One region of the Heyndrickxia sp. FSL W8-0423 genome, then DNA from elsewhere that is predicted to be linked to it. Evidence: riboswitches for the same ligand, from Rfam matches in the RefSeq annotation. Region 1 holds a riboswitch; each other region holds the start of a gene.
The links. A riboswitch is a leader RNA that binds a small molecule or an ion and turns the genes downstream of it on or off. The one in region 1 is predicted to bind S-adenosylmethionine.
Positions count from the first base shown of each region.

Region 2: it holds a riboswitch for S-adenosylmethionine, as region 1 does, so the genes downstream of both, MKY81_RS08985 (5-methyltetrahydropteroyltriglutamate--homocysteine S-methyltransferase) here and MKY81_RS14205 (acetoacetate--CoA ligase) in region 1, are expected to answer to the same signal.
Region 3: it holds a riboswitch for S-adenosylmethionine, as region 1 does, so the genes downstream of both, MKY81_RS10140 (cyclase family protein) here and MKY81_RS14205 (acetoacetate--CoA ligase) in region 1, are expected to answer to the same signal.

Region 1 covers NZ_JBBPBE010000001.1:2,803,634-2,813,770, reverse strand. Annotated here, with positions in the region: gene MKY81_RS14235 (GNAT family N-acetyltransferase) at 1-205, opposite strand, end outside; gene MKY81_RS14230 (alpha-keto acid decarboxylase family protein) at 236-1,915, opposite strand; gene MKY81_RS14225 (acetyl-CoA C-acyltransferase) at 2,350-3,516, opposite strand; gene MKY81_RS14220 (MFS transporter) at 3,569-4,894, opposite strand; gene MKY81_RS14215 (Zn-ribbon domain-containing OB-fold protein) at 4,968-5,393, opposite strand; gene MKY81_RS14210 (thiolase family protein) at 5,390-6,556, opposite strand; gene MKY81_RS14205 (acetoacetate--CoA ligase) at 6,556-8,520, opposite strand; SAM riboswitch class I at 8,664-8,768, opposite strand; gene MKY81_RS14200 (DinB family protein) at 8,941-9,414, opposite strand; gene MKY81_RS14195 (ArsR/SmtB family transcription factor) at 9,483-10,137, shown strand, end outside.
Region 2 covers NZ_JBBPBE010000001.1:1,780,457-1,790,923, reverse strand. Annotated here, with positions in the region: gene MKY81_RS09000 (fumarate hydratase) at 1-302, opposite strand, end outside; gene MKY81_RS08995 (SE1561 family protein) at 488-664, opposite strand; gene yfkAB (radical SAM/CxCxxxxC motif protein YfkAB) at 831-1,958, shown strand; SAM riboswitch class I at 2,150-2,251, shown strand; gene MKY81_RS08985 (5-methyltetrahydropteroyltriglutamate--homocysteine S-methyltransferase) at 2,332-3,471, shown strand; gene MKY81_RS08980 (hypothetical protein) at 3,864-4,325, shown strand; gene MKY81_RS08975 (cysteine hydrolase family protein) at 4,380-4,937, opposite strand; gene MKY81_RS08970 (GNAT family N-acetyltransferase) at 5,170-5,763, shown strand; gene MKY81_RS08965 (hypothetical protein) at 5,858-6,370, opposite strand; gene MKY81_RS08960 (site-2 protease family protein) at 6,413-7,525, opposite strand; gene MKY81_RS08955 (ketoacyl-ACP synthase III) at 8,025-9,032, shown strand; gene MKY81_RS08950 (alpha/beta fold hydrolase) at 9,526-10,302, opposite strand; gene MKY81_RS08945 (SRPBCC family protein) at 10,299-10,467, opposite strand, start outside.
Region 3 covers NZ_JBBPBE010000001.1:2,002,384-2,012,850, reverse strand. Annotated here, with positions in the region: gene MKY81_RS10175 (MurR/RpiR family transcriptional regulator) at 1-319, opposite strand, end outside; gene MKY81_RS10170 (hypothetical protein) at 515-790, opposite strand; partial or broken gene MKY81_RS10165 (TRAP transporter large permease subunit) at 805-2,157, opposite strand; gene MKY81_RS10160 (prephenate dehydrogenase/arogenate dehydrogenase family protein) at 2,216-3,094, opposite strand; gene MKY81_RS10155 (RraA family protein) at 3,109-3,798, opposite strand; gene MKY81_RS10150 (DUF3231 family protein) at 4,082-5,095, opposite strand; gene MKY81_RS10145 (5-methyltetrahydropteroyltriglutamate--homocysteine S-methyltransferase) at 5,586-6,689, opposite strand; gene MKY81_RS10140 (cyclase family protein) at 6,726-7,478, opposite strand; SAM riboswitch class I at 7,570-7,671, opposite strand; gene MKY81_RS10135 (dUTP diphosphatase) at 8,226-8,663, opposite strand; gene nrdF (class 1b ribonucleoside-diphosphate reductase subunit beta) at 8,729-9,685, opposite strand; gene nrdE (class 1b ribonucleoside-diphosphate reductase subunit alpha) at 9,703-10,467, opposite strand, start outside.

The DNA of each region.
Region 1 (10,137 bases):
ACGCAATTAAAAAATAATGATTCTTCCCATTACTTTCAAGGTCACCTTTTAAAATGGTATTCTTTTCTTCTATTTCATGTTCAATCTCCTCAACTAACTCCGATAACCCTTCCCTAGCAAATGTATCCTTAATAACTAAACGAAAAAATTCATTCAACTCTTCAATATCCTCTAGCCTCGGCCGTCGTATCTCAACCTTATACAATATAATCCCCCCATGAGAAAGTTGCCATCCCTACCGTTTTAAATACTCCCTCATTTTAACCATATATTCCGGTGCGTCAAGTGGATTATTAATAATCATTTCAATGATACAAAGCTTATTTGCCCCTTCGGCTTGTTTAATTGCATCATCGAGCTCTTTATTCGTTTTTACGACCGCTGTGAATGCACTTTCACCAAATGCTTCCGGAAGCTTCGTATATTCCCAATTAGGTATTTGATTATATAACTGATTTTCCGTTTTGACATTTAAATACTTCTCGATCGTGTACCCACAATTATTCAAAACAAAAATAATTGGCTTACAGTCGTTGGCAAGCATCGAACTGATTTCTTGCGCAGTTAACTGCAATGATCCGTCCCCCGTAAATAACAATACTCTCCGCTCCGGTGCTGCAATACATGCACCAAAAGTGGACGGTGTTGCATATCCAATGGATTGCCAGCCACCTTGTGTAATATATGTCACACCGCGTGGCAGTCTTATTTGTGATAAACCGTAAAAAAAGCTCCCGGTTTCACCGATAACAATGTCATTTACTTTTAACATTTGCTGAATACGTGGATAATAGCTTTGAGCAGACAACAGTCCTTCCGGATTTTGCTTTTCCTCAGTATAAGGTAAAGGGAATTTTGGAATCGGTTCTTCTTGTTTAAATCCTAAGCTTTTTAACGCTTTTATCATATCTTGAGCTAGCACATTCCGATACTCAGCTTGTCCAATCTTCACTTTATCTGGTTGAATGTCAACCAATTTCAGTGGATCAAGCATCGCTGAAAATTTTGCAGTATTTGAATCTGCCCAAACAAGTCCAATAGAAATAACGCATTGTGCAGATTCTACGAAACTGCGCACAGCATCACTGCCAAATTGTCCGGCATACATCCCAATGAAATTTGGATGACTTTCATCAAAACCTCCCTTGCCGAACATCATACTCGCTACCGGTAAGTTCATCGCCTCAGCAAGTGCAAGTGCATCTTGTTGAAGATGAAATCTCATCATTTTCACATCAACAAGGAAGACGGATTGCTCGCTGCTTTCTAACAATTGTTTAGCATGAGCAAGTGCCGCTTGCAATGTTTTTGGATTGGTCACAGGGGATTTTGGCAGCATGGGCTTACGCATCACTATTGGCTTCATTACTAAATCATCAGCAATTACCAAATATACCGGCTTCTTCTTTTCTTTTGCTATATGAATCGCTGTTGGAATTTCCAGCATTGCATTTTCGGGGGTAACTTTAGCAGTATACGCTGTAATGGGTTCATATACTTTACGAAACGTATCAAAATTTCCATCCATTAATGTATGGTGCATTAACTTATGCTCCTGTTGATCTATCGATGGTGGAGCCCCCACAATATGAATAACAGGTACATGTTCACTATTGGAACCAGCAATCGCATTACAAGCACTCAATTCGCCTACGCCAAAAGTAGTTATCAGCGCTGCTATTCCCTTAACCCTCGCATAACCATCAGCTGCATATCCTGAATTAAGTTCATTACGACCGTTCACAAAATTGATTCCCTCATATTTCTCCAAATGATCAAGCAATGAAAAATTAAAGTCTCCAGGAACACCGAATATTTCAGTAATCCCTTCATTTTTCAAACAATCAAACAAATATTCACCTAGCACTACCTGTACTTCATTTCCTACTACTGAACTCTCACGATTGTTAGACATTATACATCCTCTCCTCATACAACTAGTAGCGGTAAACTCCTTACAAAATTCCTCTTATTAACATACACACCTCGATCTTTTGGTTAATTTACCCAACTTATTGCCAAATTATAAATACTTAAATTATTAATTTTAATCCTGGATCTTTCTACCAAAAATTGTTGTTCGTTTTATTAAAATGAGATATTTAATCTTATAACCCCAAAAAATATGAATAAACTTTTACATTCGACAATTTCATGTTCGATTCCAATAAAAAAGTAAAAACGATCCTTTTATGAAGAATCGTTTCTGATAAAGAATAGAAAGAAAAAACCCCTATTTAATATTAACTAAATAATCCCCCGAATAGTCACTTATTGGGTAATAGGTTTATTTGAATATATGGGTCTTCTTTCTTTACAATATATAAGTTTTCATAAGGTGGCATCCGCTTACTCCACTTCTATCAAAACTGCTGCTCCTTGACCTCCACCACCGCATAAGGAGGCAATACCTTTTCCTCCTCCACGACGTTTAAGTTCAAAGGCAAGAGTTAATAATGTCCTAAACCCACTAGCACCTAAAGGATGACCTAGGGCAATCGCACCACCATTCACATTAACTATATCACTTGGTAACCCTAATTTGCGTTGAGAAGCGATCACAACGCTCGCAAAAGCTTCGTTAATTTCAAACAGATCAATATCTGATAATCTTAATTTTGTACGCTCCAGCAACGACTTGATTGCATTTGCAGGTTGCAAATGTAGTGTAGGATCCGGTCCGGCTACGAATGCCCAATCGATGATTGTAGCAAGTGGTGCTTTACCAATTTTTTCACAAGTATCTACATTTGAAATTAGACCAGCACTAGCACCATCTGACATTTGACTGGCATTTCCGGCAGTAATTGTGCCACTTTCTTCAAATGCAGGTTTAAGCATTTGTAATTTTTGAAGCGTGGTTTGAGGGCGTATACATTCATCTTCTGTGATAAGTTGCTCAGAAATGGGGACCCCCACAATCTCTTCCTTAAATATCCCGGAGACCTGAGCTCTGGCGGCCCTTAATTGTGATTGTTCTGCATATTCGTCCTGCTCTTGGCGATTAATATTAAATTGGCGATTCGCCTTTTCAGATATTCCGCCCATCGATTCATTGGAGAGTGCACACCATAGTCCATCGTCTAGCGAATCTTTAAATTCTACTGATCCCATTTTGACATCTTTGCGTAGTGTAGAAAAATGCGGAGCATTCGTCATAGATTCAAAACCACCAACAACGAATAGATCCCCTTCGCTCCTTTCTATTCGACGAGCAGCATCAGCTACAGCTGCTAAACTAGCAAGGCAAACATTGTTTAATGTGATGGCTGGTGTATTAATATCCATCCCAGCATTAAACACAACTTGACGTGCCGGATTTTGGCCCTGTCCGGCTTGAATAACGTGACCAAAAATAGCACCGTCGGCTTGTGCTGCTATAGGATAACGACGAATCAACTCAGAAACTGTATTAACACCTAGTTCAATCGCTGATTTAGAGTGGAACATCCCTTTGAACCTACCAATCGGGGTACGAACACCATCTATCAAAACAGCCTTTTTCAATTGAATCACCCTTATATTTGAAATTTTATCACTAAAAATTCATGTCAATGAATTTAATAAGTCATGTCAATGAGTTCCGATACGTTTCGCGTGCATATAAAGTAGCAATAATACTAAGCACCCCAAGTGCAATTAGATAGATTGCAATCGGCCAGTACTGACCATCGAATTTTGCTAGCAAAGCAGTAGCAATAATCGGTGAAAATCCTCCCGCGAGAATCGCTCCAATTTGATAACCGATTGATGCACCACTTAACCGTGTCTTTGTAGAAAAGAGTTCGGAATAATACACAGCCTGCGGTCCGTAAACAGCATCATGTAAAACATTCAAGCCTAGGATAATTCCAATTGTTATCAAAAAAACGGAGCCCGAATTCATAAACCAGAAAAAAGGAAAAACAAATAATGTTGAAGCAACTGTTCCAAATAAATATACTGGCTTTCGTCCGATCTTATCGGATAAGTAAGACCATAGTGGCATCGTAACAAATCCAATAGCCGAAGAGATCATCACTGCATTGAGTCCAACCGAGCGATCAATCCCATGTGTACTTACAAGATAAGTCAGAATAAATACGGAATAAACGTAAAACACAGCATTTTGTACTAATTTCATTCCAATCGTTAAAAACAATGGTTTCTTCTGATTACGTAGAACAGTTATAACTGGCCGTTTCTCTTGTTGCTTTTTTTCTGCAACGTCTAGGAATACTGGTGATTCACTCACCTTTAAACGAATATAGAGTCCAATCGTAACAAGCACAATGCTTAATAAAAATGGAATTCTCCAGCCCCAATTGAGGAAGGCTTCATTTGACATGTTTGTTGATACGAATGAAAATACACCCGTGGATAGAAGGAGCCCTGCAGGAACTCCCATTTGTGGAAAGCTTCCGAAAAGTCCCCGTTTCCCCTTCGGTGCATGTTCCACAGCCATTACTACAGCTGATCCCCATTCGCCACCGATGGCAAATCCCTGTATAACACGTAGGAGACTAATTAATAGTGGTGCAAGTACTCCAACTGAATGGTACGATGGGAGTAATCCCATGAAGAATGTAGATATTCCCATAAGCAAAAGAGAAATCGTTAGTACTTTCTTTCGTCCTAGCTTATCTCCATAATGCCCGAATACCATACTTCCAAGCGGTCGAGCGATGAATCCTGCCGCATAAGAGCCAAATGCAGCTAATGTCCCATATAGTGGATCAAAATTAGGAAAAAATAATGCTGGAAAAACAAGTGCAGCCGCCGTTCCATATAGATAGAAATCATACCATTCTATCGTCGTTCCTATAAAACTAGCGAGAGCAACTTTTCGATGCTCCTTGGAAAAGTCCTTTTCCTTTTCTATTATTTCCTTTTCAATCAATAGACTTTGAGCCAAAACAAACCCCTCCTCTATTTACATTTAACTATTTTAAAAAACTTGTTGAACTTACATAAAGGTAAAAGTTAATTTAGTTATCTGACAACCTAGTGAAAAAAGGCATCCAGACTTGATTACATTTTGTAAAACTTACTTGTAATGGTAAACCTATTTGTAAATCTTGATCTGAGTCGAGCAACAGATGGGTCATCATCGTTGGTCCTTCTTCTAACTTAACCACTCCAAGAATATAAGGAGTCACATCTTGCCAAGCAGGATGTCCTGGCCTATGTACAACACCCCATGTTTTCAACCGCGCTTTCCCGGAAGCCTTTTTCCACTCTAATTGATTGCCCCAGCAATATGGACATAACGTTCGTGGGTAAAAAATCCATTGATCGCAATCTGTACATTTTTGTAAATAAAATTCATGTCTCGCTATTGCATCCCAGAATGGTTTTGAAACAGTGGTTATCGTAGGACCGGGAACGACGAGATGTTCATACTTCTCACTCATGACTCCACCCCCAGTACCAAAGCTGTAGCTTCACTTAACGTCGCACCATTTCCGGTAACGAGTGCGAGCTCTGCATTTCGAATTTGTCGAGAAGTTGCTTCGTGCCTTAGCTGACGCACAGCTTCGATTATATGGGACATACCTCCAGCAAGATCTGCTTGCCCAACCCCAAGTTGACCTCCATGAGTATTGAGTGGCCAATCCCCATCGTGTCCAAATGAATGGTCTTTCATCCAATCACCAAATTTTCCAGGTGCGCACAAACCAGCATTTTCAATCGTGATACCTACAACGCTCGTGTAGCAATCATATAAAGAAAGTAAATCGATATCTTGTACACTTACATTTGCTTGACCAAGTGCAGCTGAAATAGCATATGATAATGGTGCCGATTCTAAAGCCGGAGCATGACTGACAGCCCGGTGAGTGATTTTTTCCCCTGCACCAAGTAAAAAAACCGGTGGATGGTCTCCACTAGGTAGATTATTTTTAGAAGTGATAACGAATGCTGCACCACCACCAACCGGCATTACAATTTCAAATAAATGCATCGGATCGATAATCAGTGGTGAATTTAAAACTTCCTCGACGGAAAGTGGTTTCCCATAGAAAATTGCATTCGGATTGAGTTGAGCATTTTTTCTTGCCCAATGTGCAATAAGAGCAAATTGTTCCTGAGTTGATCCATATTCCTCCATGTGTTGCCGTTTCAATAAGGCATATGAAGTATTGGCACCCGATGCTCCGAATGGTACATCGAATTCCCGAATGGGGTTTCGATTAGGTGAACGTGGATTTCCATTTCTTTCATTCGTATTCGCCAGTACACATACAACTGTTTCACACATCCCAGCTTCAATGGCTGCTGCAGCTCGCCACAACATTCCTGCAGCGGTTGCTCCTCCAAGATCGACCACATTTGAAACTTTCGGTTCAAGACCAAGATACTCCGCTACTGTTGCAGGTACATGTTGTGGAGTTTCACCCACTTGTGGACCGACTAAAAGACCATCAATCCCCTCTTTATCTAGCCCAGCATCTTGGACCGCTAATCGAACCGACTCTGCAATTAATCCTAAAGTCGTTGCTCCATCTGTATAACGAACCGGAGTAAGTTCCGCAATACCGATGATTGCGCAATTTGGAACACGTCGCTTGATCATCATACGAAGCTCCTTTCTAATAAGGAAATATACTCTAGAAGACTATTTGGATTATGAAGGGATCCCTTGTTTTTCACCTGCTGTCCTAACACCGTTGAACGTGCAGCGCCTTCCACTTTCTTACCGTTAATTGTATAAGGAACCTCATTTACACTGTAAATACGACGAGGTACATGCCGTGGAGAAGCTTTTTTACGAACATTGTTACGAATAACATCAGCTAAATCACTATCTAATTCTCTATCCTTCAAAACCACGCACAATACTATTTCTTCATCTCCCGCATTTGGTAAACCAAACACCAATGAATCTTCTATTTCCGGAATTTGCTCCAGAACACGGTAAATTTCAGCAGTACCTATACGTACACCGCCAGGATTAAGAGTTGTATCGGCGCGCCCGTAGATGATGATTGATTGTTCATCAGTTTGTTCTGCTAAATCTCCGTGCGTCCAAATACCAGGACGTTTAGTAAAATAGGATGAATAATACCGTTCGTCACCGTCCTCTCCCCAAAACGTAAGTGGCATGCTCGGAAACGGCTTTGTGCACACTAAGTCACCTTTTTGATGAAGAACAGATACATCCTTTTCATCGAACACATCGACCGCCATCCCCAGTGCCTTACAAGTAATCTCTCCTCGACGTACAGGATGTACGGGAGAGCCCATTACGAAACAGCCAATAATTTCGGTTCCACCGGAAATCGATGCTAGTAAAATGTCTTTTTTAATATAATCATAGACCCAATCATATTGTTCGGCTGAAAGTGGTGCACCGCAAGAAAGAACACTACGAAGCTGTGACAAATTATGCTCCTGACCAACCGAATAACTGGCTTTTTGTAAAGTTTCCAAATACTTTGGACTCGTACCAAAATGTGTGACGCCAACTTTTTCAGCAATCTCCCATAAAACTCCAATATTGTCCTTAGGTAATGGTGATCCGTCATAAAGGAGAATTGCGGCGCCGCTCGCAAGTCCCGAAATTAACCAGGGATACATCATCCATGCGGTATTTGTATACCAAAACAATATATCGCCATGCTTTATATCACAATGCAACTGATGTTCTTTCACGTGTTGAATTAAAGTACCGCCGACCGAGTGGACAATCGCTTTTGGAAGCCCTGTCGTTCCCGACGTATAGAGTATGTATAAAGGATGATTAAAAGGAACTCTCGTAAATTCCGGAATGAACGGGCCGTTTTTACACAGTTGATTCCAATTTAATACATGCTTTGACTGGTTCTTTAAAAAATCATCGCCTTCAGTTAACGTTACTATGGCTGACACCTCGTCAAGGACCTCGGAAATCGCACGGATATTATCACGGATATCAAAATGTTTACCGTTATATTGATACTCCAACACTGTAATCAATACCTTTGGTTGAACTTGGCCAAGCCGATCAATAATACCTTGAGAGCCAAAATCTGGGGAACACGAAGTCCATACCGCTCCTAATGAGGCAGTTGCCAATAAAGCTACTAATGATTCGATTTCGTTTGTCACAATTCCAGCAACACGATCTCCACTTCTTACACCTAAATTCCGTAAACCTTCTTGCGCTTTCGCCACCTTGCTACGTAATTCTCGTAGTGAAAAATGTGAAGTAGTACCATCCTCTCCAGCAACAATTACAGCTATTTCTTCTTCCTCTCCCATCAAAACATTTTCTGCAAAATTCAATTGAGCCCCCGGGAACCATTGGGCTCCTAATATTCCATCAACGGTGGGTGGAATGAATACCTTCTTCCCCTTTTCTCCGATGATTTTTGCAAAGTCCCAAACGCCAGACCAGAACTCTTCCGGATGAGCTATTGACCAACGATGTAGGCGCTCATAGGGAAAGAGAGGAAATCCAACCTGCTCTGAAAATCCTTTCAAGTTAGACTGTGAAATCCAATTTTCGTTTGGCTTCCATAAAATGTTTGGATCTAATACATTGTTTTGTTTTTTCATCATTTATCCCTCCACTAAACTAATCAAATATAACTTATAATATTGGTTTACTTGGATTAACGAATGAAGACGACTATTGTACTTCTCTTCATCCAAAATATTTAAATAAAAAACCCCTCATCACAATAAGAAGAGGGGTCCTCATCTTATCTTTCAGATACATACGTATCTGCAGGAATTAGCACCGTTCCATATAGGGGGTTGCTGGACGTCATTGGGCCTGGTCCCTCAGTCGCTCTTGATAAGAATATATTTAATTGGTTTAAATTTCTTAATAAATTGAATTTTATAATCAATCAATCTGATTGTCAATTATTTTTTTACTCTTAGGCTGTGTGAAAACACTTACATTCATGTGGCTGTTAGAAATATTTTTATTATTCATGATCGTGATACTGGTTAAAGTCCTGTATCCCAGTTCTAATCCCATATTAACGGTCTTTCCAAACCGATCATACGTAAATATTGTAAAAATTGTCCGGCATGAACTCCATCATGATAGGCAATTCGCAGAAGCATGTCCCCTAAGTATCGCTGATAGCCTACATCACTGCGATCGATAAGTCTATTTTTTAATTCATCGGTTGAAAGAGATTGAACATATGAAATGAAATTGTCAAAGTAGGGTTTCGATAGTTCAATTTCTTTTTCTATTGATATAATCGGTTCCTCATCAAATGAAGCTGGTGCCTCCTCTTTAATTGAACCATTTTTCTCTAACATTAAATGATAATAATAGCTAGATGTCCAAACGTGACGGATCATTTCTCCAAAAGACATTGCATCTTTATCCGGTTGCCATTCAATCCAGCTATCAGGCAATGACCTCCATAATTTAATGGAACGACGACGTGTTTCTTGCAAATTTAAAATACTTAACTCAATCGAATTCATTCAAATTCCTCCCGTAAATTCTTTACTAGATTATTGTAGTATAAAAACATTTAGGGTATCATCGAAATATGAATGTATATCCGAATATTTCATATATTGCAAAACTCATAGCCGAACCAACGCGTGCCATCATTTTAGATCGTTTAATGGATGGGAGAGCACTGCCAGCCAGTGAACTAGCTTATATGGCGAAAGTATCCCATTCAACAATTAGCTCCCACCTTGCAAAGCTTGTTGAAGGAAATCTACTAGTAATGGAGCAGCACGGAAGACATCGTTACTACCGGCTAGCCAATGAGGAAGTCGCCGAGGTCATTGAAAAATTAGGAACGATCGCACCGCAAGCTGAAATTCGCACATTACGACAATCAAGTCAAATGAAACAAGTCCGTCATGGTCGAACTTGCTACGACCATTTAGCTGGAGAACTTGGTGTAAAAGTGACTCAATCTTTGCTTGATAAAAAAATCATCATTTTAGACAAGGAGGCATTTGTTGTTACTGAACAAGGGAAAAACTGGTTTCTTCAATTAAGAATTAATATTGAAGAGGCTACGATTAAAAGGAGGATTTTTGCTAAACCATGCCTTGATTGGAGTGAAAGACGCTATCATATGTCAGGCTGGTTAGGTGCCGCGATTGCTACTCATTTTTTTACACAAAAATGGATCATAAAAGCTGAGTCGATCCGTGCGGTTCACCTTACACCAAAGGGAAAACAAG
Region 2 (10,467 bases), 1.0 Mb from region 1:
TTTGTATCTTTTGTCGCTTGCGCAATCGCGTTGTAGATTGCTTCTTTTATTTTGATTTGGTTTACGCCAACAGGTGTTTTAATTTTAAAGGTAGGAAGACCTGTGTCTTGACAAATTGGTGAAATATTCTCATCTGCCATTTGGATGTTGTTTGTAATCGTCCCTAAGCTCATTGCTGCACGAGTCCCGGCACTTTCACTTTGCTTTGCTTTTTTCACTGCTCTACGAACATCTTTTGGTAGATTAGTAGAAGTTTCAACAATTAGTTGGTACATGCTCTCTTGGAACTTTTCCAAATTCATCTTATTCCTCTCCCTTATTCCTTCTAGATATATGTATAAATTCCATAATCATTATACTCCTTATAACAATTGATTTAAAGGGAAGATTTTGGTGCGATCCTTTCATTTACTTGGCTCTCGCTTAGTCCGATTTATCTGGTTAAAACGATAAAAAAAGCCAAACCTAATTTGGTTTGACCTTCCTCTTACTTTTTAAATTGCTCACATTTCATTTCCAAATCGTCAATCATTTCGATTAAGCGGTCAATGTCTTCCAATTCTGTATCTTCAGGATCAATGGAATCCAATACTTCTAAAAACATATTTAATCGTTGTTTTAAATAAAGCACTTGTGAATCTTTATCATGAACTGCGTTTCCCAAAGGTGCGTCTCTCCTTTCGTCATTTTACTATCATACCAAACATATACTTAAGTGAAAACATCTTGTTCTTTCAAAAATGATTACCCTGGGTTAATATGATATCTGGGTGTCTTTTAAAAGAAATACCCAATAATAGGTTTATAAATAATTAGAGGAGTCTTGTATTATGCAAAACGTTTCACAACTTCCATTGATTACCCCGTCAAATGATCCGTGGGAAGCGTACTTGGATGTAAAAGATCATGGAAGCCTTGTTCTATCGAATATTGAATTTACAACTACCACCCTTTGTAATATGCGCTGTGAGCATTGTGCGGTAGGATATACGCTGCAGCCAAAGGATCCAAATGCATTGCCGTTAGAGCTGTTACTTCAACGTTTGGAAGAAATTCCACAATTGCGCGCATTGAGTATTACGGGTGGAGAGCCGATGCTTTCAAAAAAATCGGTAGAAAATTATGTTCTTCCATTACTTAAGTATGCCCATCAAAACGGCATCCGAACACAAATTAATTCAAACTTAACCCTTGACCCCGATCGCTACTTATTAATTGCTCCATATTTAGATGTCTTACATATTTCTCATAACTGGGGAACGGTAGATGATTTCATTGATGGTGGGTTTGCTAACATGGCTAGAAAGCCTACGCGCGAACAACGAAAAAAGTTATTTGACCGAATGATTGAAAACAGTCGGCTTCTTTCTGAAAAAGGTGTCATGGTTTCTGCAGAAACAATGTTAAATAAGCGCACACTTCCACATTTAGAACATATTCACCGACAAATTGTCGAGGAAATGAAATGTGCTCGTCACGAGGTTCATCCAATGTATCCAAGTGATTTTGCTGCGAATTTAGAAGTGCTGTCACTTGAACAAACACGCGAAGCAATTCATCATTTGCTTGACATTCGCGATGAAAATACTTGGATGTTATTTGGAACTTTGCCTTTCTATCCATGCAGTCCGAATGAAGAAGATTTAACCTTACTGAAGAGGCTGTATTCGAGTAAAAATGTGACTGTGCGAAATGATCCTGATGGACGTTCACGATTAAATGTAAATATTTTCACTGGGGATGTTATTGTTACTGATTTTGGTGATACACCGCCACTTGGAAATATTCAACATGATGCTCTTCCAGCTTTATATGAAAAATGGATGGCAACACCTTTGGCGAAATCATTGAATTGCCATTGTCCAGCGGTTCAATGTGTGGGTCCAAATGTGCTTGTGAAAGATGCCTATTATCGTGAGGTTGATTTTCAAAAGAGGAAAGCTAATATTAGTTTATAAAATATTTAAACGCTCGGAACACTCTGGGCGTTTAATTTTTACTTACCTTGATAATTAAAGTTCGTTAAAAAAGGGCAAATTCCTTTTACTAGACTTTTCTCTTATATTATTTCAATATATTTTGTAAAACAAATTATTGACAGAACAGCAAAACAAGTGTAATTTAACTTGTAGTTAAATAGTTTTGAATATTCTTATCTAGAGAGGTGGAGGGACTGGCCCTTTGAAGCCTCGGCAGCAGACTTTTCGAAGTACTGTGCCAATTCCAGAAGCGAAAAGCTTGAAGATAAGAAGAGATCCGATTATGGAAATTACCCCTCTTCTTATTTATGTGAAGAGGGTTTTTTATTTTGAGTGAGAGGGGATATATTTTATGACAAAGACATTGACGAAAGCTCCATTTAAAGCTGATCATGTGGGCAGTTTTCTTAGAACGGAGCCGATTAAAGAAGCGAGGAAAGCTTTTGCAAATGGAGAAATCGATAAAGCTGCATTAAAGGCTGTAGAAGATAAAGAAATCGAGAAACTTGTGCAAACGGAAATTGAGGTTGGACTTAAATCAATTACTGATGGGGAATTTCGACGTTCCTATTGGCATTTAGATTTTTTAGCGGGTTTAAAGGGTGTTGAACTGTTTGAAGCGGAATATATTAATAACTTTAAAGGATCGCAGCCGAAAAATAATGCGATTAAAATAGTCGATAAAATAGAATTCCACAATCATTATATGCTCGAACACTTTAAGTTTTTAAAAGATGCCGTAGAAAAGTATGGGGATGGCAGCCAAGTCGCCAAGTTTTCTATACCAAGTCCAAATATGTTATTCACTAGAATTCAAGGGGATGAATATTATAATGGCGATACAGAGCAGTTCTATCGTGATACTGTTGTTGCCTATCAAAAAGCCATTCAAGCATTCTATGATGCCGGCTGCCGATATTTGCAATTAGATGATACTTCGTGGATTGATTTTGTTTCGGAAGAGCGAATCAAAGCAGTTGTTGAAAAACTTGGAATGGATGTACAAGACATCATTGATACGAGAGTACGTTGTTTAAATGATGCGATTTCACAGAAGCCTGATGATATGTTGATTACGATGCATATTTGCAGAGGAAACTTCCGCTCTACCTTTATTACAAGCGGCGGATATCATACGATTTCTGATGCCATTTTTGCAAACTTAAACGTCGATGGACTTTTCCTTGAATATGATGATAATCGTTCAGGCGATTTTGAACCATTAAAAAGTTTTACACGGGGTGACCTGACCGTTGTACTTGGATTAATTACGTCAAAATTCCCGGACCTAGAAGATTCTAATAGAATTAAAGATAGAATAAAAGATAGAATAAAAGAAGCTAGTCAATATATTCCTTTGGAAAACCTAGCCTTAAGTCCTCAATGCGGATTTGCAAGTACGGAAGAAGGGAATGTATTAACCGAAGAGGATCAGTGGAATAAAATTAAACATGTAAATGAAATTGCTAAGGATATTTGGAATACACTCTAAAATGTATGCCTCCTTCCATGATGGAAGGAGGTCATTTCATTTATTTTGGCTATTTTATAAATAAAATTGATTACTCCTAATAGTAAACTGATTTTTAATACAAATGATGTTCTAATTTACCTGTGGCTAACCGGGGAAATTTGGTTTGTGCATCATAAAATTTTGTTTATGACGCATGAAGTTTGGTTTGTGCATCATACTTTGTCATTTGTGGATCATAGACTCTTTTTCAAACGACTAATTTCCAGTCTATAGATTTTTAAAATTTTATTTGTGGCACATCATGCCCGTCTATGTAGTAGATATTTGTTTCATTTAAATTCTCAATTATCTTTGTATAATATTCCAAAATCTCCAAACTCTATTTATATACAGACGAAGGAGAATATCAAATGGCTCAAATCATCTTATGGGGTATACTTATTATTTCATGGCTTTCATTGTTTTTTCTAAAAAAAGATTCTATCCGCCGGTTTATGCCTGTAGCAATTTTTGCTGCCTTATTAGTCACCATAATTGAAGAAATCGGTTATGTTTACAATTGGTGGACGATTCTGGGGAAAATTTTTCCGTGGGAACATTTCATTACATATCCTTTAACCTATGGTCCTTTTTTAGTGGGAACGATATGGATTTTCCATTTTACGTATGATAAGTCCTTTTGGGTTTATATTTTGACTAATGCAATCATTGACGCTTTCCATGCATTTGTTATGCTTAATCTTTTTACATATTTCGGAATATATAGGTTAAATAACATCAATAATTTCGGGTTATTTATTCTAATATTCTGTCTTTCGTTTGTGATATATCCTTATCAGATATGGCAAGACAAAATTATGAAAAAAAGTTAATGAAGATAAAAAAGGCCGCCATTTCGGCAACCGTATTTTTAAAGAAATTTATTATTATCGATACGAGTCATGTGTCGGATGAAACAAGTCTTCCTCCGCATTTCTAACCATTGAAAAATGTTCGACATTGTAGTGCCCATGAAGGGTACGATTATGATGCTTGATGATTTGTTCCGCACTTAAACTATCATTATCTGTTGTCGAATGTCCATCACCGACTAATGTCACATCAAAACCAGTAATAGTGGCAGTTCTAACTGCACTATCTATACAATGTTGTGTCGCACATCCCATAATAACAATATGCTCAATCGCTTGTGATCGCAAATGAGAAAGAAGTCCCGTCCCATGGAAGCAATTTGTTGCAGCTTTATCAAAAATTTTTGAATCAGAAGGAACATTAATCGCGTTGTGAACCTGAAACCCTTCCCCTTTGCCTTCAGCTACGTCAATATCCCTTATAAACACAACTGGAACATTAGATTCTCTTGCCTTTTCAATGACTAAATTAATATTGCTAATCAGTTGCTCTTTATTGAAAACAGCACTTTCGTTTTCATTCCCATCAATTAATTGTTGTTGGGCATCAATAATTAATAAAGTTTGATTCAAATGATTTTCCCCTTTCAATTCTCGGGAAAACGCTATAAATAATTAGTTAGCTGTTCTCCCCTTACTATCTTTCACGCTAACATATTTTTTGTTTGTCATACGATCAACCCCCTTAAAAAATTGTCCGCTGAATAAAAATTTATAATTTTCATTCAATTAAACCTTAGCATAATAACCTTTAAAAAGGTACGTTTAATTAAAAAAAACTTCCTCAGCTTTCTTGTTGAGGGTAATGAAAGATAAATATATTATGTTAAAATATAGTAAAAAGGAACTAGCCAAACTGAATAGTGAGGAATACACAATGACGCTACAATTTATGAAATTAATCAAACCGACAGAAACCATTGTAAAGGCATTAAATAAGTGGGAAAACGATCCAGCATTAATCCCATTGATTCGACCAAACAAAAACAAATTAGAATTGGAATGTAGAGAAAATTTGACCATTGATGACTTAACTAGACGCTTGGAAAACCATCACATTTACTTAATTTACTTGGATGAGCAACTGATCGGTGAAATAAATTATATGGTTGATCCAAATCATCTTTACAAAAAAGTACCTGGAACTGCTTGGATAGGTATTACAATTGGCGAGTCTGTCGGGAGAGGTAAAGGGATTGGTTATAAGGCCATTCAATTTTTGGAAGAGCAAATTAAAACGCAAGGGTTAAAACGAATTGAATTAGGTGTTTTTGAATTTAATAATCAAGCCCATAGCCTTTATCAGAGGATGGGATACAAAGAGATTGGCCGTATTGAAAATTTTACATATTGGAAAGATAAATTATGGGGAGATATTCGTATGGAGAAGTATGTGTGATATCAAGAAAATTGAGGTTGTTTTTGCTGGAGATTCATAGAACCTCTTAAATATTTAAGAGGTTCTTTAACGAACTCTTTTAAATGGAAAATTATTATGGAAGCATAAAAATAATGATAAAAAGAATTAAACTTGTCCATAAATAGGAGGCCTTGATTTTTGCTTCCTTCGAAATACTTTCCCCCTTAATTTTATGGATGACAGATAAAACAAAAAGATTCATCATAAAGATAAAATAACAAATGAATACATACAAAGTCCAACGTTGTTCCTGCATAAATTCTTGAAAATTTATACTTGCAAGTGCAGCGGTTATGAAAAATGTAATAGATAAAATTAATAGTAATGGTGTTAAAATATACATTTTCATCCATATTCGATGAGTTAAAAATAATGTGCTTTTTTTCGTTTGAAAAATCATTAGTAAACTCGAACATCCAACAACAATAATAATAAATAGAAATGTCAATAGTAACGGAATAATTGTGGATGTTCCGTTCAGTGATAAAGAAACCGAGAAATAACTTTTAAACATTTCAACTATAAACAATAAAATCACTAAAAACAGAACTACTATACATTGATAAATTGTCCATCTTGATGGCATGCGTATGAGTACCTCCTCTAAACCCTAAACAGTACACCCCTGTTATTTATTCAACAATTTTTGTATTTCTGGATTATTGCTGAGGATCTCATTTCCATAATGATAACTTAGGTAAAGAACGATAACTAAACCAATATAGATTAAGAATAATTTTATTTTCGTTTTCTTATCTGTTTTATAATACGTTTCCGTTGTTTGTACTTCTTGTTTGATCCCTACTACCTTTTCTTCTAGTTGCTTGATAATACCTTCAATAATAGCTTGATTGTCATTTTCTATATGTTCACCAATTGTAAGGGTGCCGGATAATTGCTGAAGATAAATATCCTTTTTCATTTTTTCAATTTGGGAATTCAGTGTATTTAATATCTTAATAATATCCTGGTTTAAAATCTTCAACTTAGCCATTTTTACGATTTCTTCAAGCGAATCTATATGATGGGACTCTTGCTTTAATTTAGCTATCAAGAGTTCAAGCTGCTTCACTTCAAGTTTATCCTTATCTAAGCTTTTTTGTTTTTTATATAATTTGTACCATTCCATAGAACCAATGATAACGATCACGAACCCTAAGAAACTTATATGCATTACAGAATAGATTAGTAGAATGATAATGCCTAATCCCCATAATTTCGTACTAATTCCTGCTGCAATTCTTCCGCCATCCAAAGGGGTGATTGGGATTAAATTGAATAAATTGATAATTGCACCTAATATAATCAGCAGTGCCCAAAATGGCTCATGTGTATATAAATACAACGGAATGGCAGGCAAAAAGGCTATAAATCCAAATAACGGACCCATATAGGCTAAAAATCCCTCATCCTTTGCACTTTGGGGCATTTCCTTTAAGCCGATTACCGCTCCCATAAAAGGAATAAATATTGCTGGACTAACGGAAAGTTTAATTTTTTTAGCAGCATAAGCATGACCCATTTCATGGATAAACAACAAATAGACAAGAGCAACCGCAAACTTCCATCCAAAGACAAGCGCATAAGCTCCCAAAGAAATAAACATACTTACAAGTGTATGTAATTTAAGAAACTTAAACACAACTAATATAAATTTAAATTTACCTAATAATAAAACTACTATTGTACTTAAAATCCCTAAAAAGGTTTTTTTGCCGTCCTGTAGATTCTTATTTTTCAAATAAACATCCCCTCTAAAAAAGTAAATGCTATGGTTAATTATAAAAGATATAATTTGAAATTTCAGGGGAAATTTACTATTCAAAAAAACTCATATAAAAATCGGCCATGCCTTCGAAATTTGGTGCATTTAAGAGTGTAGGTGTGAAAAATTAATATTTTATTGTTCCTATAATGTGAGTTTTGTGCTCAATGAACCATACGTAAAATATTTTCGAATTTTTGAGAGGTTCAGTAAGCATGGAGTAATCATTAGTATATTTATTAAAGTAGTTACCATCAGTTCGTCTGCCAATACTCAATACTTACTTATTCACTTTCGCTATTTGAATTTCCTTTTTTAAAATGAATCAAGTGATAATTTTACGAGATACTTTAAAGAGGAGAACCCTTATTTGTTTTGAAAAAAAGAATTAAAATTGATTTTTAATAATATAAATTGTTATAATTAGCACTAGATATTAGTACCAGGTTACAACAATAAATATGGGGTGGTTACAATGGTAGGAACGAGAATAACTGCTATCGGTACATATGTACCCGAAAAAAAATTAACAAATTTTGAACTTGAGCAAATGGTTGAAACAAATAATGATTGGATTATTCAAAGAACAGGTATTCATGAACGCAGAATTAGCCGTCCTGATGAATTTACGAGTGATTTATGCGAGGCTGCTGTAAAAGACTTAATGCATAGGTATGATAAAAATGTTGAAGATGTAGATATGATTATCGTTGCAACAAGTACTCCTGATTTTCCATTTCCATCAGTTTCAAGTATCATACAAGACCGTTTAAATATTGCTCAAACAGGTGCCATCGATATAAGTGCAGCTTGTGCAGGATTTGTATATGCATTGCATACAGCTCATACCTTTATTGCTTCTGGACTCCACAGAAAGGTACTTGTTATTGGGGCGGATACACTCTCCAAAATTACGGATTATACCGATAGAAGTACATGTATTTTATTTGGTGATGGTGCTGGTGCGGTATTGGTTGAAAGGGATGAACAATCGCAAAGTTTTATCGGATTCCACTTGGGAAGCGACGGAAGTGGGGCGCAGCATGTATACCGCCCTGGCCTATCTAAAAAAGTCAATGGCATTGAGTTAGTCGACACTCAATATTTGGTTCAAAACGGCAGGGAAGTTTTTCGATGGGTTGTAAGAAATGTTCCTGATAGCGTAAAGCAAATTTTAGAAAAAACACAAACGAGTTTAGAACAAGTTGATTGGTTTATTCCTCATAGTGCAAACTTACGGTTAATCGAACCGATTTGTGAAAAACTAGGGTTCCCAATGGAAAAAACGCTTTACAGCTTGGTGAACTTTGGAAATACTTCTGCTGCAACAATTCCTTTAGCACTTGACCTTGGAATTCGTGAAGGAAAAGTTAAAAATGGAGACCGCGTTCTTTTGTACGGTTTTGGATCTGGTTTGGTTCATGCTGGTCAATTGCTAGAATTAAACTTAGACGAACAAATTCATGCGCCAAAACCATTGTAGTGTAAAAGTAAAACATTGTAAAACGAATCAGCAAAGAAGTGATTTCTTTTCTAAATTCCAAAATGGCTTAAAAGTTAGTAGCTTGAAATTGATTTGATTTTAGTGTATCTGTTAGGTTTTGTACCACTTCATCAGTGTTTATCATATTTGCAATACACATTTACTTTACCTAAGTATAGAGCAACCTATTAGTTGAAAGTAAGATGTATTCTAGATCTAAAGGAATGTCTCAATTTTGGAGCCATTCCTTTTTGTCTAAACGATAATATTTAATTCCTTCTAAAACAAAAGCCCCCGTTAGTTTAAGTAAAATTACTCACAGATTAGTTCTGGTTTTCTGTTTATAATTTTAATACCATAAATTAAGCTAAATTCATTAGAGGAAAGGCACACCTCTTTTTTCAGAAATGTGCCTACTGTAAATGGTTATTTTACTATAAAAGGATTAAATAGATATTTCATTCGGATTTTGGTAAAGATAAAAATTCACCATCTATTTGGCTAATACTTCTGGAGCCATCATAACTGCCGAATGGTCTTGCCCTGAAAGTGTTTGGTATTTAGCTAGAGGTAACAGTTCAACAAGTGACTTAGCAGCATCATGGAAATATGATTCACTATTTTCTCCAACCACGATGGACGTTGGAACATTCACTTCCCATCGGTCTACCGGTAATGGCCTACCAGATTGAGTTTCTCCCATAATCATTCCATCATAAGCAAGAGTATGTGCCATCCCTTCTATTGACTCCCATGAAGGCTCAGCTTTCATATACTCTAAATATTCAGAAGGAATGCCAAGTGCTTCACTCATATAGTACTCAACAGCTTTATTACGTTTTCCTTCCCCAATCAAATTGTTCAAATGCTGAACATAATTTGCTGGTACAGGCGGACGGCTATCATCAATAATAAAAGGAGGCTCATACATAAATAGCTTCCTAACTTTATCTTCAAGTTTATTTGCTGCTTCAAGTGCTAACACGGCACCAGAAGAACTTCCAAACAAAAAGCTGTTGCCACCAGCCTCATTTATAAGGGCCTCGATGTCTTCCACTTCACGTTCAACTGCATACTTTGAAGAATCGGTGCTTTGACCTCTCCCACGACGATCATAATTATAAACAGTAAAATGCTTTGCAAGCTGTACTGCTAATTGCTCAGCATCTTTGTGGTCAGCTGCGGCAGATGCTACTAGAATTAATGATGGTCCAGTTCCTTGTTTTTTGTAAGCAATTTTAGTGCCATCTTTTGAAATTAATGTGTTCATAATTTTCCTCCACTTATTGAGATTAAATATTCTTCTAATCGATTAAAGGCATCTGTAAAGCCTTTGACCATTCCCATTTCTTCGGCTATATTTAGCTCTGCGATGCTATTGAAACGAGTAATAATCCTAAGTTTAGAGCCTTCCATTACCTCTTCAAAGGTTACT
Region 3 (10,467 bases), 800 kb from region 1:
CAATCTGTTTTTCGGCGTATCGACCCCAAAGATCGTTCTCTTCAATTCCTTTTATATTTGCTTCAAGTCTTGTATGAGGAGCAGCCTGGTTCCGCAAATTTTCTTGGAGTCCTTTTTGAAATTCAGTATAACCTGAATAGCCAAGGTTAAATGTTAGTCGCATGATCGTTGTCGTGCTTGTTTTTACTATTCCTGCAAGTTGATCTACCGTCAAAAAGGCTACATCAAGTGGATGTTTAATAATGTAGTCCGCTACTCTTCGTTGCGTTTCTGTTAATTCGCCAATCTTTTGCTGTAATTTCACAATTGGATTTTCCATATCATCTCTCCAGACAGGTGGGTATTGTAGGAAATTTTCCACCTTGATTCATTCGAGAAAATATTATCACGATTTTGCTTTCTTGTAAAAAAACTATCTGGACTGAAAGAACCCATCGAATTAATAACACCGTCATCCCCAACTGCAAAAAAAAGAAAAGCAGACGGACCCGGTCGGATTCCAGCCTGCTTTATATTAGCGAGCTTGTTCTAATTCTTCACTGAATTCATCTGAAGAATATACATTTTCTTCGGCCACTTTTTCTTTAGGGAAATAACCGAGAATGTAACCAAAAATACCGGCAATAGCACTAATCATGAATGTCGGATTAGCAAACACGTCCCACGTTTTCACGATTAAATGACCTTTTTGGAACAGGACACCAGCCAGTTGACCAAAGACAAGACACGTCCCGCTGATTAAAAACAACAAAAGACACATTTTAAATAAAAAGGCGATAATCTTTCTCATTATTTCACTCTCCTTTAGGTTAGGACTGGTAAGATACCCATTGCAATCAAGTATCCAATCAATAAAATAGGAAGTACATAATATAAAACTAACGGAACGAATGTTTTTTCTGGACTTGCACCTGCTAGCGAGGCCGCAATAAAGATTGATCCGGAAGCCGGAGGCGATGCACCTTCTGTAGATGCAAAAACGAGAATTGCGACTACTGCAAGCAAGGGATCAACACCCGCTGATACCATTGCCGCAAAAGCGACTATTCCGATGGCGGTTAATGTAGCTGTTGATGACAATGGACCAGCAACGAGTGCAACAAGGATCGATATAAGCAGTACCATTAACCATTTAGAAATTGAGATAGACCCCATTACAGTTGTTAAATCTTCGGCAAGACCGAGATCTGTCAGTACCTGACTAGACGCATAAGCGAAGACAAGTAATGCGCCGATCGTTGAAAAGCGAGGAATTGCTTTATTTAAAAAATCAGACCAACCCGATGCTGTTTTCGGTAACTTAGTCCATCCGACCATCATGCTGATTAAAATAATTAAAATTGGGATCCACGTGATAAGAGAGATACTATTCATTGCATCTTCACCAATACTTGGATTCTTCATAAACTTTTCTGCAAGGGGGCCGATCGTGACGACAATCGGAATTAATGCCCCAAAGAAAATCAATGTTGACTTCCAGCCTGTCCTCAACGCTTCTTTCAACGGCTAAATAAACTCAGGTGAAATTGCTTTAATATTATCACGCTTAACAAAATATAAAATTAGGAACACACGATAAATAACTTGATAAATTCCTGAAATAAACAGTGCTACATACAAGTCCCCCTCTGATACAAGAGCTGCAATGGGAGCGAACCCAAGCATGATGAACATCGATGCACTAGGTGGTAATGCTGCACCGAGACCGCCATTTCCGGCTACAATCGTAGCTGCTCGTTCCCTCGTGAAATTGGACTGCACCATCCAGGGCGCTGTTATGGAACCTGTCGTAGCCGTATTTCCCGAGTTTGATCCTGCAAGCGTTCCCATTATTCCAGATGCAATTGTATCAACGTATGCAGCTCCACCAGGGAGACGACCAAGCACAGAGTTCAATATTTTTACCAGACTAGCGATGATTGCCGTATGATCAATGACATACGCCATAAACACAAATGCGATAGACGCGTACAAAACTTCATTAGTAGCAGCAAAGAGGAGACCACTCCATATTAAATCAAAGAATTTTGTACCCCCAAACATAGAAGTTGCAATAAAACCTGCAAGCATTGCTTCTGCAATATTACGTTTTAGCACCAGATTCCAAAAAATAATGATGCCAATGAATACCAGTAATGCCCATATTCCAATCCCCATTCCTGCACCTTCTTTCTAAATTTTCAAAATTATTTCTCCTCAATTAGTCACTGAATTTTTATGTTGTAACCTTAAATGCCTCAATTACCTGCCGCCAGTGATCAGGCTTTTCGCCATGATACTTCTCTTTTAAATTTAATAAAGCAAGTTTTTCAATTTTTGCTTTGGCTGCTACGGACATCGATGAATCAATCTTGGCTGATTCTAGCATATCAATTGTGCCGCCAAGCTCAATGGAACGTCGAGTTGCATGAAGTGCTGTTCCCGTCACGAGCCGATTCATTGTTTCTTCAAATGTTCTGCCGTTAATCGTTTCGCTCAGTGAATCAATGACAAGATTTTCGACATTAAAATGGTGAGCAGCTTCTAATAATTCAATATACAGCCCCACGACTCCTTTCATATAAATGCTTCGTATTAATTTTGCAGCAGTTGCTTCACCGGGTATTTCGCTAACCTTCTCGATATTCATACCATAAACAGACATCATTTCAATAAAAACATCCGTTCCATTACCACTGGCAAGAATAGGCACTTTATGTTTATAAACTGGCAAAGGTCCCATCATCGCAGCATCTACAAATTTTCCGCCGGAATTGCTTATATTTGACGATATTTGCTTTTTGACTTTCGGGTTTGCAGCCGTAACATCAATATAAATGCTTTTATTGTTAACATGTGACATTAGTTGTTCACTTACTTCAAGCGCCTTATGTGCAGGTACTGCAACAATGACAGCTTCTACTTCTTTCATTAACTCATATAATGATTCTACCATTGTCACATTTGACACTTTAGCCCTGTTTCGAATAAGTTCGCTATATTCCGGCACAATCCAAAGTGGATCATATGCCTTCATCTTTCCTATTCCTTGCTCGTACAGGCCAGACGCTAATTCAAAGGCTGCCTCCCCAAATCCAATGAACCCTAAATTCATTTCTTTTCTCTCCTTTAAAATCCAAACTCTCTCATTTTTTCTGCTAGCCATTCTGGGGCAATATTGATATTATCTGTATTTCCTTGTTTTCTTCTCTCCTCATAGCTAGCAATTATCTGCAGACGTTTTTCCTCATATTTAAGTTTTGCTTCCGCTTTTATGAGTACGTTTTCAATTTTATCTTTTGGGACAACAACGACTCCGTCATCATCTCCAACAATTAAATCACCTGGATTAACGGTAACTCCCGCACAGGAAATTGGTATATTAATAGCACCAGGTCCATCCTTAAATGGCCCATTAGGAATAAAACCTTTTGAAAAAATTGGCAGCCCAATTTCACTAAGCATTTCTTTATCACGGACAAGCCCATCAATGACAATTCCTTCAAGACCAAGTGCTTTTGCTGCTCCGGCCATTAACTCACCCAGATAAGCATTTTCTGTATGCCCTTTTCCATCTGCGACAAGCACATATCCCTCTCCCCCGCAGTAAATTCCCTGATGTAAAAAAAGATTATCTCCTGCTCTCATATCGACTGTTAAAGCAGTTCCAACTACTTTCATCCCCGACGAGACTGGCTTAACTTTGTAATCCATTGAACCAGTACAACCTAGAGCATCTGAAATAAGTGTTGTATTTAGTTTTTTGGCCCTTGCAATAATTTCTTGAGACAAAAGCGTTGCTGAATGACTCAATTGCATACACTCCCCTATTTAAGATAAATGTTTAACTTCTCAAACCTATTTTTCTACTTAATAGAATGATAACGGTTTCAAAAGAAGCGAAAAAATTTATCGATTATCATTGTAGTAAAAATAACACTTTTATTATTTTGTGTAATATTTATTATTACATTAATGAAATAGTATCATCGTTATTTAACGATGTAAATAGTTTTTTAGCGTTCAAACTGTAAAAATAAAAAAAGTCTTCACGAATGAAGACCCATAATACAAAGTTGTTTCAATTTTTCCCCGATACGCTTTATGACTTTGGCTTATTGGCAAGTGCTTTATGGTCGGCCGCTTTCGGTGGTTCTTCCAGAAAAGCATGTTTAATCATAAGGTTGGCACCATCTTCCGCATATAAGGCAATTTCCGCTGAAAGGCGTGTATACAAGGCACTTAAATCCATTCGTGCACATGACCCAGCAGCGGTACCGTAATTTGCGATTCCTGCGGCAATCAAAGTAATTGTATGAAACATCATCAATTTATCAGAAAATGGTGCAACCGTACTGTCTGAAACGTAAGAATTCCAAGGCATAGAGGTGGGAAGATCACCGTTAGCTAAGATTGAACTAAACTTTTTAATATGCTTGTTGGAAATTCCCTTTCCTTCTAAAAAAAATTGTTTGACGTCCTTATTGTGACACACTTGGGCAAACCCGGCCATCAATGCTTTTCCCATTGCGTTTGTTTGAATGTTGATGTAAAGATGTGTAATTTCAATCGCTGTTAATGGTCGTTTATGAGAACCTAAAAAATCAAATAGAAAACCTTGTTTATTTACATAATCAACCTTATCCGGACTTGGTATATGCGGCGGTCGGACATATACACCTTTTGATAACATAACTTTTCTCGCCTTATCATGTAATTCGGAAACGGAAACAAGTAAATTTCTAAAAAAATCACTTACGTCCGAACGTGCAGAAACACCTATTGCTATACCAATAGTCGCCATTGCAACAATCTCTAATTTTTGTATATACATAAGAATAAATACGTCGGAAAACAATCTCGGAGCATTTACATTTACATCTTCATCAGTAAAACCGACTGGTATTGTGCAATTTTCTTTTTTAAAAATCTCCGTAATAATGTTGATGTCGTTTTCTGCTATACTTAGGGAATTCTCGATAAGAGGATGGATTTCTTTATCCTCACAAATATTTTTAAAATATTTCATGACACAAATAGCTAAACTATCATTCATATATTGAGTCCATAGAAAACCCATTTCCGAAGCAGTAAGCGGAATATTATGTTCGGTCATTACTTTTTCACGTCCTTCTAAATATCGCTATTGCTATATTTATGATGGTATTAAAACCGAAACATTATTCATTACGGATGAGTGAAAAGCATGTCATCCTAGATGGATTGTATATCGAGTTTGATAAATAAGCGGAAAAATTTCTCTTAATTCAGAAATAGCACTGAAAATACCTTAAATAGACAGAAAAATTCCGACTATTCACTCAAAAAACGTGAAATTAAGTCATTTTTCTTTGCTTAATCGGAAAAATTCCGCTTATATACCACGATTTGAGCTCCATTCTGCTGGCTATCCGGAAAATATCCGCTTATTTTGATGATGTTTGGTTGCTCAAAAGGACATCAATAAGTAAAAAAAATCAACAAGTTGACTACAATTTTCTAATTACAGTAGTAATATCCCATAATCGTTGATATATTAGTGGAAAATAAGAGACCAAATCATATTCGATTTGATCTGCTAATTGCTTTATTTAAGTAAGTATTTCCTAACCCCATATTTCTTTAGAAAGATCCACAATATATTTCAACTTCGCCCATTGCTCTTCTTCCGTTAAAATATTCCCATGATGCGTAGAGGCAAAACCGCATTGCGGGCTGATACATAATTGCTCTAATGGTACGTATTTTGTTGCTTCTTTCACGCGTGCTTTGATCGTCTCCTTCTCTTCTAATGTGCCATGCTTCGATGTGAAGACTCCCAGAACGACTTGGGGACCGCCATTTGGAATGTATTCCAAAGGTTCGAAATCTCCCGAACGATCGTCATCATATTCTAAGAAAAATCCGTTGACTTTTTCCTTTGCAAATAAAGTTGGCGCGATTTTTGCATAACTGCCTTCAAAAGCCCATTTCGATCGGTAGTTACCACGGCAAAGATGAGTCGTTACAATTAAATCTTCCGGTTTATCCTCCAGTACGCCATTTGCAACCCGTAAGGCCAATTCGATTAATTCTTCACGGGAATAACCGCTATCATTAAATGGAATTTCCGGTGCATTAAGACCGGCAATGTAGACATCATCTAGCTGAAGATAACGGCATCCGGCATCATAAAAGGCGTTGATTGACTCACGGTATGCTTGAATAATATCATTTGCATATTCTTCAATATCTGCATAAACTTCCAAGTTACGAATACCGGCATTAAATAATTGATTAGGACTCGGGATCGTTTGCTTTGCAATGGCACGGTCACCAACTATTTCTTTAAATTCAATAAAGTCCTTTATATGTGGGTGATGAGGATTAAATGAGATTTTTCCAACTACTCGAACATCGTATCGTTCGGTTTCCTCCCCTTTAAACTTAAAGCCATGCTCTGGGATATAGCCTTCTACACCATTTAAATGCTCTAGAAAATCTGTATGCCAAAATCTTCGGCGGAATTCTCCATCTGTGACAGCTTTCAGTCCGACTTCGATTTGTTTATCAACAACTTTTTTAATCTCGTCTGTTTCAATTTCATGTAGTTCCTGTGCTGTAATATGCCCTTCTTGGAAATCCTTCCTGGCCTTATGAATTCTCGCTGGTCGTAATAAACTTCCCACATGGTCTGCTCTAAATGGAGCTTTAATTAATGTTTTTGTCATTTTATTCTCTCTCCCTTAAGTATTTTTTATCTATCATTATGGCAAAATAGCAAATGAACGGACTGGAAAACCTGTTGCTTTCTCAGGCTTTGGACTAATATTGAAAATAACAGCTCCTTTGGCTGGCAGCTTATCTAGGTTAGTCAACAATTCTACTTGAAATGTATCTTGCTCAAGCACATAGTATTCACCAACGAGGGAAGCATTTTTGCGAAAATCAACAGCAGCATCTGTATCAAATGTTTCATGTCCGACAGCTTTAATTTGTCTTTCTTCAAATAAGAATTTTAAGGCTTCTAGTCCCCAACCCGGTGTGTGACTATTTCCCTCTTCATCTTTATTTTCAAATGCCTCCTTATCAGGCCAACGTTTTCCCCAGTCAGTGCGTAAAGCCACAAATGAACCTGCTTCAATTTTTCCATATTCTTCTTCAAACTTGAGGACATCATCAACGGATAAGATAAAGTCATTATTTTCTTCCGCTTCCTTCGATTTATCAATCACGATAAGAGGCAAAACGAGTTCTTTTAACTCTAGCTCCTCTAGATAACGTTTGTTGCGAACGAAATGTATCGGGGCATCGATATGTGTTCCATACTGACCTGGGAACTGGAAACTTTGTGCAAAAAAGCCGTCATCATGGGTGAAAAGTGTTGTGAACTCCGCATCGTCAAAAGCTGAGAAATGTGGGGAATTCGGGCCAAAAGTATGTGTGAGATCAACCCATTCCTTCTTTTGCAGTACCTCAAATGCCTTCAAAAGCTCATTGTCTGTTTTTACTGTTGACATTAAATCACCTCATATATAAATTTTTAAAATACTAAAAACCCCTCTTCTAGAAAACAGAAGAGGGGTGAATAAACGAATACATTACCTGCTCCTCTTATCTTCTAGCCTTACGCTACTGGAATTGGCACAGTACTTAAAAAAGTCCGCTGCCGAGGCTTCAAAGGGCCAGTCCCTCCACCTCTCTGGATAAGAAAATTCGAAATATTAAGTTATGGGTTTACTATACAGTTTAGAGAGGAATTTGTCAACATGAATGGATAAAATATTTGAGATTGCATACTTAGAAAGATTAACATTTAAATAGAATAAGCTAGCTGGAAACGAGGAAAAACAGCCTTGAACCCCGTATGATTACTGGTTCTATGGCTGTTTTGTTTTGTCGTAGAGTTTTGAATAATGTTTAAGAGGAACTTGATCAACAAAATTAAAGTAAGAAGTACTTCATACAGCGTTTATGAGGTACATGGTTTTCAAAATTAAAACAAGAAGTGCTTCATACAGCGTTTATGAGGTACATGGTTTTCAAAATTAAAAAAGAAGTACTTCATACAGCGTTTTTTGAGGTACATGGTTTTCAAAATTAAAACAAGAAGTGCTTCATACAGCATTTATGAGGTACATGGTTTTCAAAATTAAAACAAGAAGTGCTTCATACAGCATTTATGAGGTACATGGTTTTCAAAATTAAAAGAAAAAAAGGACATTACATATTAGTCATTAAAATATGTAATATCCTCGATAAATGTATTACTTTGTTCCAGTAGAACCATGTCCGCCACGGTTGGCATTTCCAAGCGATTCAACCTCAACTAATTCTACCGTCGGCATTTTTTTCATGATTCGGAACTGACAAATACGGTCGTTCATTTCAATTACGGTATCTCTTAGTGCATATGCGGGGAAAAACCATTGATCTTGATCACCTTTATATGATTCGTCAATGACTCCCATGGAATTCGTTTGGATGATTCCAAAATTCTTGAACGTACTTGAACGAGGGACGACATGTGCTTCGTATCCTTCGGGAAGTTCCATTGCAACGCCAAGCGGAATTAGTTTGAATTCATCTTTTTTTAATTCGATAGTTTTGGCTGCACGTAAATCTAACCAGTCACCTTGGACAATTTTATCGATTCTTATTAATTTTTCATCAAAATATTTAATCTTAATTTGTTGTGTTGACATGTTTTTCTCCTCTACTTCTAAAGAATAGCGATGGGTTGCCCAAAAAGCCCCCATCGCTAAGCTGTTTAATAGTCATAATCTGATTCTTTCATATCCTCAACAACTGACAGTAAATAGCCATTTCCCACTGTTGAGAAGAAATCGTGATTCGTTGTTCCGGTAGATAATCCATTAATAACAATCGGATTCACATCATCTGCTGTATCAGGGAATAGTGGTGCTAAACCAAGATTCATTAATGCTTTATTGGCATTATAACGAAGGAAAACTTTGACATCTTCCGTCCAGCCCACTTCGTCATATAAGGACTCTGTGTACTTCACTTCATTTTCATACAATTTATAAAGCAAAGAGTATGTCCATGATTTCATCGCTTCTTTTTCCGAATCTGTCAATTGCTCGAAACCAATTTTAAACTTATATCCAATATACGCTCCATGTGCCGATTCATCTCTGATAATTAGCTTGATGACTTCTGCTACGTTGATTAATTTTGCTCTACCTAAATAATATAATGGTGTGTAAAATCCGGAATAAAATAAAAATGATTCTAAAAAGACACTGGCTACTTTCTTCTCTAACGGAGTACCGCTCTGATATATTTCATCAATGATACGCGCTTTCGTTTGAAGAAAATCATCTTCTCTCGCCCATCTAAAAATATCTTCAATTTCCTTTTTTGTATTGAGTGTGCTGAAAATCGATGAATAGCTTCGCGCATGCTCGGATTCCATAAATTGAATATTATTAAGTACCGCGATTTCATGCTGTGTTTTTGCATCTTTCCGCAATGCATCAATGCCATTCTCCGATTGGAGTGTATCGAGCATCGTTAGCCCGCCAAATACCTTTTCTACTAAACGTTTCTCAGGATCAGGAAGCTTCGTCCAATCAGATTTATCTTTAGACACAGGCATACGTGTCGAAAGCCAGAATTGTTCTGTTAATTTCTCATACGTCATTTTATCCATAATATCTTCAATATTATTCCAATTTATTGCATCATAATAATTCCATTCCATCTAAAGTCTTTCCCCCCTTAAATACTGCAAGATTCACAATAGTTCGCACCTACTTCAGTTCCATCATCCGTATACGTCCTGATGTAATAAACTGATTTAATGCCTTTTTTCCACGCATAATTTCTCAAGATATTCAAATCTCTTGTTGTTTTCTTCGTAGGATATTCACTGTTATTTTTCCATTCATACATCCCAGCTGGTAATTCAGATCTCATAAACAGCGTCATACTTAAACCTTGATCGACATGTTTTTGTGCTGTTGCATACGTATCAATTATTTTTCGTTGATCGATATCATAGGCAGATTCATAGTAAGGAAGTGTTTCAGTCGTTAAATATGGTGCTGGATAATACACTTTTCCACGCTTTCCTTCGGTACGTTCCTCAATTCGTTGAGTAATTGGATGAATGGAGGCAGTTGCCTCGTTCACATATGAAATCGATCCTGTCGGCGCTGTTGCAAGCCGATAGGCATTATATATTCCATATTCCATAACTGATTCTTTTAATTGTTGCCAGTCCTTATGATGTGGAATAAAAATATCTTTAAATAATTCTTTCACTTTTTCATGTTTAAATTCAAAATCCGGTTCGTTTAAATATTTGTCAAAATATTCACCTGTTGCATATTTCGATTTTTCAAACTCATAGAACGTTTTTCCCGTTTCGATTGAAATTGCATTACTTTCAACGAGCGTCCAATAGTTTAATAGCATAAAATAAATATCCGTAAATTCCAATGCTTCAGGAGATCCATAATAAATTTTATTTTTGGCTAAAAA